3 regions of the Kumtagia sp. genome follow, and region 3 is predicted to be linked to each of the others. Evidence: riboswitches for the same ligand, from Rfam matches in the RefSeq annotation. Region 3 holds a riboswitch; each other region holds the start of a gene.

Region 1 (4,191 bases), on a different contig from region 3:
AGGTGACGCCCTCGGTCAGCATCGCCTCCGGCACGCGCCGCTCGATCAGGCCGAAGGCGGTGATGAAGGTCGGCGAGATCGCCACGCCGCTGACGAACACGGCCAGCGCCAGCAGCGGCACCGTGTCGGCGACCAGCAGTGGCAGCGTGGTCAGCGCTATGATGGCGACGGCGATGGCGAGTTGCCGCTGCAGCGCCATCTTCAGGTTGAGCGCGCCGACGATCAGGCCGACGACGAAGGAGCCGACGGCGTAGACGCCGATGACCAGGCTGGCGGCGCCGGGCTGGCCGAGCTCCTTGGTGATCGCCACGGCGCTGACTTCGGCGGTCGCGAAGATCGCACCGATGAAGATCAGGGCGAAGGTGATGATCTGCACCGGCCTCTGCCGGATCGCCGAACCGCCGCCGCCGTGCTCCACCGGCCGCACCCGCGGCTCGGTCGAGCGCTGCAGGATGAAGGCGGCCGATCCGAATGCCAGGAACAGCGTGCTGACCAGCATTCCGGCTTCCGGGAACAGCGCCACGCTCAAGCCCACCGATACCGACGCGCCGGCGATGTAGACGAGCTCGTCGGCGGCCGATTCGAAAGCGAAGGCGGTGTTGAGCTCGGGACGGTCGCGAAAGATCTCCGTCCAGCGCGCGCGCACCATCGCCGGAATGCTGGGCATGGTGGCGGCGAGTAGCGCCGAGGCGAACAGCGTCCAGGTAGGCCAGCCCTGGTTGGTGGCAGCGATCAGGGCCGTGAAGGCGGCCACGGAGACGATCGTGGCCGGCACCATCACCTTGGCCTGGCCGAGGCGGTCGACCAGCCGGGAGATCTGCGGCGCCACCAGGGCGTTGGTCAGCGCGAAGGTGGCCGACACCGCGCCGGCCAGCCAGTATTCGCCGAGCGCCTGCGACAGCATGGCGACGATGCCGATGGGAGCCATTGCGAGCGGCAGCCGTGCCAGGAAGCCGGCGGCGGCAAAACCCTTGGCGCCTGGTGCCCTGAAGATTTCGCGATAGGGATTGGACATGGGGATGCTCCTGGATTCCCGGGGCGACGTCACTTACATACGTAGCGTATGCATTCAGTTAATTGCATACGGATCGTATGTCAATTAATATACGCGTCGTACGTGAAATAAATATACGGCTCGTATGGGAAAGGACGGCAATGGCCCACAGACCACGCAGCGAGATGATTGCGGAAACCCGCGCAAAGCTGCTCGCCGCCGCCCGCCAGGCCTTCGGAACCATCGGCTACGCGGACGCGTCGATGGACGATTTCACCGCCGCCGCCGGCCTCACCCGCGGCGCGCTCTACCATCACTTCGGCGACAAGAAAGGCCTGCTGCAGGCGGTCATCGCCGAGATCGATGCCGAGATGAACGAGCGGCTGTGCACCATCTCGGGCCGCGCGCCGAACCGCTGGCAGGGTTTTGTCGACGAGTCTGTCGCCTATATCGAGATGGCGCTCGAGCCGGAGATCCAGCGCATCATGCTGCGCGACGGGCCTGCCGTGCTCGGCGACCCCGCGCAATGGCCCAACGCCAATGCCTGCATCTCGTCCATGACCAGGAGCCTCGCCCGGCTGAAGGCGGACGGCGCCGTCGCCGACATCGATCCGGAGGCGGCGGCGCGCCTGATCAGCGGCGCCTCCCTCTACGCGGCGCAGTGGATCGCCAATTCCGACGACCCGGAAGCGACCTCGAAGAAGGCGGTGGCAGCTTTCAAGGCAATGCTGGAAGGGTTTTTGGCGCGCTGAGGATTTTTTTCGCTCTTTCGGTCGGCCACGGGGCGACTACCTGCCGGCGATCGCCGCTTTCAGCCCTGTTTCGCCTTCCCCGCCGAAAGTCTCGCTCATGACGAGTTCGGCCGCCGGCATGCGGCTACGCCATCCCTGCGTCTCCAGGTCGGGTTTCTCGGCGAAGCAGGAAACGCGCCCGACGCAGAGATAGGCCACCGGCACGACATGCTCGGGAATGCCGAGCAACGCCTTCAGCGCCGCCTCGTCGAAGATGCTGACCCAGCCGACGCCGATGCCTTCCGCACGTGCGGCGAGCCAGAAATTCTGGACGGCGCAGACGGTGCTGTAGAGGTCCATCTGCGGGTTGTGCCAGCGGCCGAGCGGCGTTTCCCGCGCCCGGCTGCGGTCGCAGGTGATGCAGAGGTTGAGCGCGCTCTCGCAGATGCCCTCCAGCCGCAGTTTTTTGTAGAGCGCCTGCCTGTCACCCGCGATCCGCTCCGCCTCCTCCAGTCGGGCGGCGAGGAAGAGCTCGCGCACCCGCTCGCGGCGCGCCGCGTCGCGAATGACGACAAAATTCCACGGCTGCATGTAGCCGACCGAGGGCGCGTGGTGGGCGGCCTCGATCAGCCGCGCCAGCACGGCGTCGTCGACCGGCTCGCCGGAAAAATGCGCGCGCACGTCGCGGCGCGTTGAGATGGCCCGGTAGACCGCCTCGCGGTCCGCCTCCTCGAAGGCATGGGCGGAAGATGTGGCGCCTGCGGGCATCGCTTGTCCCCTCGCGATTCATTGGACAAGTCGATCCGCCCGGCCTTGCGGATGACCTTCCTGTCCGGCCGGTCTTCTGGCTCGGGTTCGCCCCGCCTCCGGCGCCTTCCCGCCGCAAGGCGGTGGCACATGCCGGCGCGGTCCCCCTTACAGCGGACACGCCACGGGATTCCACCGTGTTCCCGATTCTCCCGCGAGGCGGGCACCGGACAGTGGCGGCACTCTATGCCGGAAAGTTATCGGACGCGACCCCCGGGGCGACATCGTCCGGCGAACATTCCCTGAACGTGAGTAGCGATCCGGGGAAGCGGCGCCTTCCGCGCCACGCCGGCGAACGTATGCGCCGCGACGCAGGAGGAACTCGGCCCGGGTGAGACGATCAACGAAGCCGCAGCGCGTGAATTACGTCGCTGGCATCATGATCGGCACCGTTACGCGGAACCGGCGAGCAGGTCTTCGCGGGGGATGAGACGCGCGGCGTCACGGTCGGAAGCGCGCGCGCTCGCGGCGAGGCCCGAGGCAACGCCGGCGCGGTCGGCCGCAGCGCGGTTCTGGCTCATCTTGCGCTTGCCCTCCAGGCGGGCGATCGGCATGCGCAGGCCGACGATGCCGCGTAGCTGCGCCTGGATGAAATCCGCCGGCGCGTCCGACACCGTCCAGGGCGAGGGCCGTTCGCCCTCGTGGAGATCGGTCAGACGGCTCACGACTTGCAGCAGCCTTCCTGGATCAGTGAAGAACTCGACCGGGCCGTAAGCATGGACGGCGACATAATTCCAGGTCGGCACCACCTTCCCGGTTTCCTGCTTGGTCGCATACCACGACGGCGTCACATAGGCGTCCGGTCCCATGAAGATCGCCAGTCCATCGCCCAGCGGCGGAACGCGCCACTGGGGATTGGCCTTGGCCAGATGGCCGTAGATCACGCCGTGCTCGCCCTCGCTTTCGTCGAGGTAGAGCGGCAACGGCGTGGCCAGCGGGCCTTCCGTGGTCGCGGTGACGAAATTCGCCAGCCGTGCCGCACGGATCGTGGCCCTCAGGCTCTGCTGATCGTCGTCACGAAAGGCGGGAGGCGTATACATGGCAAGCTCCTTGCGCTGGAGGGCAAGATGCGCAGGATTTGGCTCGCTTGGAATATCCAGTTTCAAGGCTTTGCGGGTCCAGTTCGAGAACGACGGCATCCGGCGCCGGATCGTCGCGACGATCAAGAGCATGTTCACCACGGTCTAGCGGCCCATGGCGGACTTCCGTCCGCGCGGCGCCTTTCCGGTCGAAATGGAACCTCTCCCCGCCCGTCCGTCGCCTTCCCGCCCCAAGGAGGCGGGGCATCATGCGGGCGCGGTCCCTGCAGCAGCGCGGCGATGGTCGTGCCGACGAGATTGGGCCGGACCGCGAGCCGAGGCCGCCGAGTTCGATTCGCCCGCCCGGGCGAGGCCGGAGCTCCGGCGCCGAACTCACCCGCGCGCCAGGATGCGCTGCATCTCCTCGGTTGCCGCCTCGCGCTGCGCATCGCCGCCGGCCGCATAGGGCAGCCTGAACGGCACGGCGACGCTGGGCTCGACGCCGGCGCCCTCGAGGCGGACATTGTCGCCGATGACCGCGTCCGAGACCGCCAGTTCGAGCAGGCTGTCGTCCGGCAGCACGTAGGCGCGGCCGGCCAGCAGGGCCCCTGCCGTGCGCGTGCCTACGAGCGGGATGCCA
Region 2 (4,191 bases), on a different contig from region 3:
GCGCCATCGCCGCGCGCCAGCGCCGCGAGCCGCCGCACGAGCGCGTCCATATTGTCCGGTCCGCCTTCGCGGAAGAAGGCGAGCAGCGCGTCGAGTTCCCCGCGTGGCAGGGTGGAACACTCGACCAGCCGCTCGTCCTGTTCCCGGCATTCGCCGGGCAGCAGCGCGAGTCGGACATTTTTGGCCCGCGCCAGCGCGGCGACCTGGTCGCAGCCGTAGCGCCACCAGTCGTAGCCGCCGAGGATGCGTATCAGAATCACTTTGGCGTGCGCCGCGACCTTGTCCAGCCAGAGATCGACCGACATGGGGTGGCGAAGGTCGCGGAGTGCTGCGAGCCGCATCGAGGGCAGGGCGGCCTCGTCGCGCTTCCACGCCGCCGCGATGGCAGCCAGGTCGCTGTCGGTGAAGGACAGCGCCACGATGTCCGCCGGCTGTTGCGCCAGGTCGACCGGCTCGATCAGGTCGTCGAGCGATGCGGATGTCGTGGGCAGGATGTGCATGGCGCAGTCCTAGACCAAGCCGGCCGTTTGCCACAGCGGCGGTCCGTACTCCTCCACACCCCCCTCTGTCCTGAGCTTGTCGAATGGACCGGACATGTCCGGCCCATTCGACAAGCTCAGGACAGAGGGGGGTGCGAAGGAACGCGGCATTCCGTCAGCCCGCCAGAATCTTCTCAACCGCATTCCGGTCCAGCCCCTTCAACCCGATCACCACCAGGCGCGAGCGGCGGTCGTCGGCGGCGGTCCAGGCGCGATCGTAATAGTGGTTGACGCGCGGGCCGACCGCCTGGACGAGCAGCCTGAGCGGCTTGCCGTCGACGGCGACGAAACCCTTCAAGCGCAGCACGTTCTCGCTCTCGGCGGCGGCGGCGATGCGCCCGGCGAGATCGTCCGGGTCGGTCACCCCCGGCAGCTCGACGATGAAGGAATCGAAATCGTCGTGCTCGTGGTCGAGCTCGTCGTCGTGATGGGTTTTTCGATTCTCGATGTCGTCCTCGACGGCCAGGCCAAGGCCGAGCAGCACGGACGGATCGACACGGCCCTCGGCCGTCGGCACGACCTTCACGGCACGCGAAAGATGCGCGTCGATCAGGTTGCGGGCGGCGGCGGTCGCTTCGGCGTTCATGAGATCGCTCTTCGACAGGATGACGAGGTCGGCGCAGGCGACCTGGTCCTCGAACACCTCCTCGACCGGGTCGTCGTGGTCGAGCGTCCCGTCGGCGGCGCGCTGCGCGGCGAGCGCGTCCATGTCGGAGGCGACCTTGCCGGCGGCGAGCGCCGGGCCGTCGACCACGGCGACGACGCCGTCGACGGTCACGCGGCTCTTGACGCTTGGCCATTGGAAGGCCTGCACCAGCGGCTTCGGCAAGGCCAGGCCGGAGGTCTCGATGATGATGTGGTCGACCTTCGGTTCCATCGCCAGAATCCGGTCGAGCGCCGGCACGAAATCGTCGGCCACGGTGCAGCACAGGCAACCGTTCGCCAACTCGATGATGTTTTCCTCCGGGCAGGCCTCGACGCCGCAGCCCTTCAAAATCTCGCCGTCGATGCCGACGTCGCCGAACTCGTTGACGATCAGCGCCAGTCGCCGTCCGCCGGCGTTTTCCAGGATGTGGCGGATCATCGTCGTCTTGCCGGCGCCGAGGAAGCCGGTGACGACGGTGCAGGGGACGCGGTTGAGCGAAGCGGTCATGAAGGGTCCTCGAGGATGGCAAGGGGCGGGATGCGGGCGACCAGCCCGCGCTTGAGGCAATCGGGGCGGCCGCGCCAGGGCAGCAGGCCGTCGGTCGACGTCGCGAAGAGCAGGGCGCCGGCGACGAGGTCGGGCGCGTCGTCCTCCGTCAGGTCGCCGAACACGTAGCTCCAGCAGCCGTCGCGCAGCAGCGCGGCGCTGAGGCGGCGCTTGCAGTTGCCGAGGCATTCGGCCTGGCGCACGGCTACGCCGGTGCCTCGCGCCGTTTCGCGGACCTGGTTGCCGAGCAACTCGCCGGCGCGGGGCCGGGCGTCCGAGCCGGTGGCGTCGCGGCAGGACGAGCAGACGACGAGCGTCACGCCCTCGACCGGCGTGGCGGCGTCCTGCGACAGAAACGGTCCGATGGTCACGTCATACGGCTCCTCGTCCGGGTCACCCGCCGGACAGTGGGATTGCGATTCCGACGGCAGGTCTCCTGGCTCGCGGGTTGTCGCCCTCAGCCGCCTTCCCGGATCGCTCCAGTGGCTTTCGGCGCGGGCTTGCCGCCTACAGTTGCGGGGACAGCTGCGGATTCGGCCGGACGGCCTGACCGCATTCCCTCTTAGCCCTTCCCATTGCCGGGAAGGGAACCGTCGCCCGTGGTTTACGCTCCGGCGGCGGAGCCTGTCAACGCACCGCCGGGGCGCCGGCATCGCATTGCCGTTCCGCATGGTGCCGGCCGACGTTATCGGGCTTGCAAGCCACGCCGGCTCGACACATTTTTTAGGGGTGATGGGTAAAAACGGCACACCGGTCCGCTCGGACAGATCGCTCGACCGCTCCGGTTCGCGCGAGATCGACGATTTCGTGCGGCTGGCGCGGTCGATGGCGCAGGCCAAGACGGATGCCGGCGGGCGGCTGGTGCTGGCGCTCGACGCCACGATGAGCCGGCAGCCGACTTGGGACATGGCCTGCCGGCTGCAGGGCGAGATGTTCGACGCCGTCGGCAACAGCGGCGGGCTCGAGGTCCAGCTCGCCTATTTCCGCGGTTTCGGCGAATGCCGCGCCTCGCGCTTCGTGCGCGACACCGGATCGCTCAAGGATCTCATGACCAGGATCGACTGCCGCGCCGGCCACACCCAGATCGGCAAGATCCTCGCCCACGCCCTCAAGGAGACGGCGCGCCGCAAGGTGGATGCGCTGGTCTATATCGGCGACGCGATGGAGGAGGAGATCGACGGGCTCGCCGAGCAGGCCGGGCGGCTCGGCCTGCTCGGCGTGCCGGTCTTCGTGTTCCAGGAGGGGCGCGATCCCGCCGCCGAAAAGGCGTTCAAGGAAATGGCCCGGCTGTCGAAGGGCGCCTGGTTCCGCTTCGACCGGACCGCTGCCGCGACGCTTGCAAAGCTGCTGTCCTCGGTGGCTGTATTCGCGACCGGCGGGTTGAAGGCGCTGGAGGCGCGCAACCGGCCGGAGGACAGATTGCTGATCGAACACATGCGGGGTGAAGGATGAGCTATGTGATCGGCGGCCTGCTGGTCCTGCTGGTCGCCCTGGCCGCCGTGACCGGCTTCCTGAAATCGGACGCCGCCAAGCTGGCGCGCACGCTGCGCACCGCCGGTCCGATCGTGCTCGGGGTCTTCGGCCTGGTGCTGCTGCTGGTCGGGCGGTCGGGGATCGGCGGCTTTCTGATCTCGGCGGCTCTGGCATGGTACGGCGCGGCGCGGGTGCAGGCCGGGCGAAAGCCGAAAAGCCCCGGCAAACGCTCCAACGTCCGCACCGCCGCGCTCGAAATGGAACTGGACCACGACAGCGGGGCGCTCGACGGTCTGGTGCTTGCCGGCCGTCACGAGCAGCGCATGCTGAGCAGCATGACGCTGCGCGAGCTCCGGGATCTGCGGGACGACCTCGCCGACGATCCGGAGAGCCGCCAGCTACTGGAGACGTATCTTGACGGCCGCTTTCCCATCTGGCGCGAAAACGCGAAGGCGGACGACGGCGACGGGGAGCGAGCTGCGCCACGTGCGGGCGCCATGACTAAGCAGGAGGCCTACAAGATCCTTGGTCTTGAAGCGGGGGCCTCCCCGGCGGATATCCGCAAGGCGCATCGCCGCCTGATGCAGCGCCTGCACCCCGACCTCGGCGGGACGTCGTTCCTCGCGGCGCGGATCAACGAAGCCAAGGATGTCCTTCTCGCCAATCACCACTAACTCTCCCGATACGAACTACAACTTCGGAAATACGTGTTCTCAGTTCTGGACGGCGTAGCAGCCGATGTTCTGCTTCTTGAGCTGCCCGCAGGCCTTCCAGGCGGCCGCCTTGGTGTCGAAGCCGGCGAAGCGGACGCGGTGGTAGGTGACGCCGTCCTTGTAGAAGGGAACGGTGTAGCCGGACGTCGAGGCGAGCACGGACGGAGCCTTGCGCGCCGTCGTTTCGAGCATGGCGGTCGCTTCCACCTTGCTCGGCGAGGAGGCCACCTGAATGACCCAGCCCTCCGGCTCGACGGAGGCCGTCTGCATAGCG
Region 3 (4,191 bases):
GCGGTGATCCGGTTGCAGGCAAGCATCAGTCTCGTCGCAGGTGAAGCGCGACGCCCTGTCCCCCTCTCTTTCCTGTGTCGGGTCGTCTCGGACGCCGTCCGGCTCGCCGGCTGGATGGCAGGCGCAGGGCGGACGAGCCGCCGCGCTGCCGGCCACCTTGCGCAAAAAACGCAGCATCATGCCGCCCGCTCCCATGAGGGGAACGGATCGGGCAGGTCGCGCCAGCGGGCCGGCATGAAGCCGGTTTCGGCGACGAGGCAGGCGTCCAGCTCCGCCCTGATCGCCTTCTCGTCCATCGGGTCGCAGCCAATGAAGACGATCTCCTGGCGCCGGTCGCCCCATACCGGATCGAGATAGGGCCGCATCGCGGCGCGCCATTCGGGATGGTCGGGCCATTGGTCCTTCGGCACGGCGGCCCACCACAGTCCGCGCTTGCCCGTCCGCACCAGCGCGCCGGCCTGGCTGAGCTCGCCGACATGGTGCGGACGGGTCGCCAGCCAGAAAAAACCCTTGGCGCGCACCACCCCCGGCCAGGGCCGGTTGACGAAAGCCTTCAGCCTCACTGGGTCGAAAGGCCGGCGTGCGCGGTAGACGAAGGAGCGGATGCCGTATTCCTCCGTCTCCGGGACGTGGTCGCCGAAACCGTTCAGCTCCTTGAACCACAGCGGATGCTGCTGCGCCTTTTCGAGGTCGAAGCGGCCAGTGTCGAGCACCTGATCGAGCCCGACTCTGCCGAAATCGGTTTCGACCAGCGCGGCGTCCGGGTTGAGCGCGCGGACGATCTTGCGCGCAAGGTCGAGATCGTGCGGGGCGGCTTCCGAGACCTTGTTGAGCACGATCACGTCGGCGAATTCGATCTGCTCCACCAGAAGATCGACCAGCGCGCGGTCGTCCCCGGCGCCGGCCGTCTCGCCGCGATCGCGCAGAAAATCCTGCGAGGAGTAGTCCTTGAGCAGGCTCGCCGCGTCGACGACCGTGACCATCGTGTCGAGCCGGGCGACGTCCGACAGGCTGTCGCCGTTGTCGTCGCGGAAATCGAAGGTGGTGGCGACCGGCAGAGGCTCGGCGATTCCTGTGCCCTCGATCAGCAGATAGTCGAAGCGGTCTTGCTCGCACAGCCGGCGCACCTCCTTCAAAAGGTCGTCGCGCAGCGTGCAGCAGATGCAGCCATTGGTCATCTCCACCAGCTGCTCTTCCGTGCGCGAAAGATTCGCGCCGCCGTCGCGCACCAGCGCGGCGTCGATGTTCACCTCGCTCATGTCGTTGACGATGACGGCGACGCGCCGGCCTTCGCGGTTGTTGAGCACGTGGTTGAGCAGCGTCGTCTTGCCGGCGCCGAGGAAGCCGGAGAGGACGGTGACGGGAAGGCGTTTCGTCGGCTTGGCTGCGTCGGGCATGTTTTTGGGATCCGTTCGGAGCTGGGGGATGCATCCGGCCCGAGTGCCCGGGCCGGATGCGGACGATCGCTTGGGAGGAACGACCATTCGTCCCGGCGAGGTATTCGCATTCGCCGGAATAGTAACGTAATAACATAACAAATCGGGAGAGCAAGCCCGCCATTTCGCCGGCGTCGCTGGAGACGCAGCCGAAGTCGCATTCTCGCGGGACGCCGGCCGCGCCCTCTGGTCTGATGATCCCCGTTCAAGGTGCCCTTCGGCGACAGGCCGCAGGGAGAATTGGGAAGCCGGTTTGATGCCGGCGCTGCCCCCGCAACGGTATCGAAGTTTTTCGTCTCGACGGGAGACCACTGGGCAAAGGCCCGGGAAGGTGTCGGGACGGGCCTGCCAAGGCCAGCTTCGGAGCCCGGAAACCAGCCTTGAAGCATCGGAACCCGACTGATCGCGGTGGGCGGTCAAGAGGCGGAAGCGCTCGGCCGGTCGCAACCCGACTGCCGTCGCCGATCCTCCTTCATCACCACCAGTTCAGTCCTTGCACCGTGAGGACAGGACATGGACGCACGCACCGAAATGCTGAGGATGATCCGACGCCGTCGCGACGGCTTCAGCCTGGAGCAGCCCTTCTACATCGACCCGGACTTCTTCAGGCTGGACATGGAGCTGGTCTGGTATCGCGACTGGCTGTTCGTCGGCCACGACTGCGAGATCGCCAAGCCGGGCAGCTTCTTCACCGTGCAGGTCGGCGACTATCCGGTGGTGATCGTGCGTGACCGCGAGGGGCGCATCCGCGCCTTCCACAATTCCTGCCGCCATCGCGGCAGCCGCGTCTGCAACGCCGAGCGCGGCATGTCGGCGCGGCTCGTCTGCCCCTACCACCAGTGGACCTACGACCTCGACGGAAAACTGCTGTTCGCGCGCCAGATGGCCGAGGGTTTCGACAAGGGCGCTTTCGGCCTCAAGCCGGTCGCCTGCGAAAGCGTCGGCGGCTACGTCTTCATCTGCCTCGCCGACGAGCCTGCCGATTTTGCGCCGTTCCGGGCGCTGATGCAGCCCTATTTCGCGCCGCACCGGCTGACCGAGGCGAAGATCGCCCACGAATCGACCATCGTCGAAAAAGGCAATTGGAAGCTCGTCTGGGAGAACAACCGCGAGTGCTATCACTGCGCCGGCAACCATCCGGAGCTGTGCAAGACCTTTCCGGAAGCCCCGACGGTCACCGGCGTCAACGGCGCCGAGAGCGACCCGGAGATGCTGGATCATTGGGCGAAATGCGAGGCGGCCGGCCTGCCGGCGCGCTTCCGCATCGACGCCGCCGGTCAGTACCGGGCCACCCGCGCGCCGCTGCTGCGCGACGCCGTCAGCTACACCATGACCGGCAAGCGGGCGGTGAGGAAGAGCCTGTCCGCGCAGGTGGCGGTCGAGCGCATCGGCACGCTGATGCTCTATCACTACCCGACGACCTGGAACCACATTCTCGGCGACCACGCCGTCACCTTCCGGGTGCTGCCGATCAACGCCACGGAAACGGCGGTCACCACCAAATGGCTGGTGCACAAGGACGCGGTCGAGGGCGTCGACTACGACCTGGCCGAACTCATCCATGTGTGGACCGAGACCAACGACCAGGACCGCCGCATCGTCGAGGAGAACGCCTTCGGCATCAAATCGCCGGCCTACGAGCCGGGGCCGTATTCCGAGCTGCACGAGGGCGGCGTCATCCAGTTCGTCGACTGGTACGCGCGCTTCATCGAGCCGCGGCTGGCCGAGGGCGGCAAGCCGGCGCTGCGCAGCGTCGCCTGACGGGAGGGGGAGATGAACGCCATGACCGATCTCGGCCTCTACCGCCACCTCGACGAGATGGCGCCGTGGAACGACCGGCTGCAGGTGCTGGAGGTGGTCGCCGTCACCGACGAGGCGCCGGACGTCAAGACCTTCACCTTCCGCTCCGACGCGCAGACCTGGTTCCGCTACAAGCCCGGCCAGTTCGTGACGCTGGAGCTGCCGGCGCCGGACGGCCCGCTGATGCGCACCTATACGCTGTCGTCGTCGCCGTCGCGGCCGTTCTCGATCGCCGTCACGGTCAAGGCGCAGGCGGGCAGCGTCGGCACGCGCTGGATGTTCGACCATTTCCTCCCCGGCATGCGCGTCAGGGCCTTCGGTCCCGTCGGGGATTTTTCGCACCACAACCATCCGGCGGCGAAATATCTGTTCATCTCAGCCGGCTCTGGCGTCACCCCGATGATGTCGATGCTGCGCTGGCTGAACGACTGCGCCCCATGGACCGACGTCGCCTTCGTCAACTGCGCCAGGCGGCCGGAGGAGATCATTTTTCGGAAGGAGCTGGAGCTGCTCGGCGGCCGCATGCCGGGCCTGTCGCTCGGCTTCCTCATCGAGGAGCGCTCCAGCCGCGAGAGCTGGTTCGGCCATATGGGCCGCATCGACGCGGTGCGGCTGCCGCTGCTTTCGCCCGACTTCCGCGAGCGCGAGGTGTTCTGCTGCGGCCCCGAGCCGTTCATGCGCGCGGTGCGCGACATGCTGGAAGCCGCCGGCTTCGACATGGCCCGCTATCATCAGGAGAGTTTTGGCGCGCCACCGGTCGAAGCCCTGCCGGCGCCCTTCGCCGACACGGCCGAAGGCGCTTCGGAAGGCGAGGCGGGGGCCTCGATACCCGTCCGCTTCAGCGTCTCCGGGGTGGAGGGCCGGTGCCTGTCCGGCCAGACGGTGCTGCAGGCAGCCCGCGCCGCCGGCGTGCGCATCGCCGCCGCCTGCGAGTTTGGCCTGTGTGGCACCTGCC

The links. Region 3 has a riboswitch for cobalamin ahead of AC5JDC_RS03890 (aromatic ring-hydroxylating oxygenase subunit alpha). Riboswitches for the same ligand answer to the same signal wherever they lie in the genome.
Region 1: another riboswitch for cobalamin. It lies ahead of bluB (5,6-dimethylbenzimidazole synthase); the one in region 3 lies ahead of AC5JDC_RS03890 (aromatic ring-hydroxylating oxygenase subunit alpha).
Region 2: another riboswitch for cobalamin. It lies ahead of AC5JDC_RS13575 (DUF1636 family protein); the one in region 3 lies ahead of AC5JDC_RS03890 (aromatic ring-hydroxylating oxygenase subunit alpha).

Annotation. Positions count from the first base shown of each region.
Region 1 covers NZ_JCACER010000024.1:27,040-31,230, reverse strand. Annotated here, with positions in the region: gene AC5JDC_RS10315 (MFS transporter) at 1-1,015, opposite strand, end outside; gene AC5JDC_RS10310 (TetR/AcrR family transcriptional regulator) at 1,156-1,746, shown strand; gene bluB (5,6-dimethylbenzimidazole synthase) at 1,783-2,493, opposite strand; cobalamin riboswitch at 2,543-2,718, opposite strand; gene AC5JDC_RS10300 (FMN-binding negative transcriptional regulator) at 2,925-3,572, opposite strand; gene AC5JDC_RS10295 (S41 family peptidase) at 3,945-4,191, opposite strand, start outside.
Region 2 covers NZ_JCACER010000036.1:24,611-28,801, reverse strand. Annotated here, with positions in the region: gene AC5JDC_RS13585 (cobaltochelatase subunit CobN) at 1-500, opposite strand, end outside; gene cobW (cobalamin biosynthesis protein CobW) at 655-1,692, opposite strand; gene AC5JDC_RS13575 (DUF1636 family protein) at 1,689-2,102, opposite strand; cobalamin riboswitch at 2,141-2,341, opposite strand; gene AC5JDC_RS13570 (VWA domain-containing protein) at 2,464-3,183, shown strand; gene AC5JDC_RS13565 (DnaJ domain-containing protein) at 3,180-3,878, shown strand; gene AC5JDC_RS13560 (serine hydrolase) at 3,918-4,191, opposite strand, start outside.
Region 3 covers NZ_JCACER010000009.1:52,692-56,882, forward strand. Annotated here, with positions in the region: gene zigA (zinc metallochaperone GTPase ZigA) at 177-1,397, opposite strand; cobalamin riboswitch at 1,628-1,833, shown strand; gene AC5JDC_RS03890 (aromatic ring-hydroxylating oxygenase subunit alpha) at 1,950-3,197, shown strand; gene AC5JDC_RS03895 (FAD-binding oxidoreductase) at 3,219-4,191, shown strand, end outside.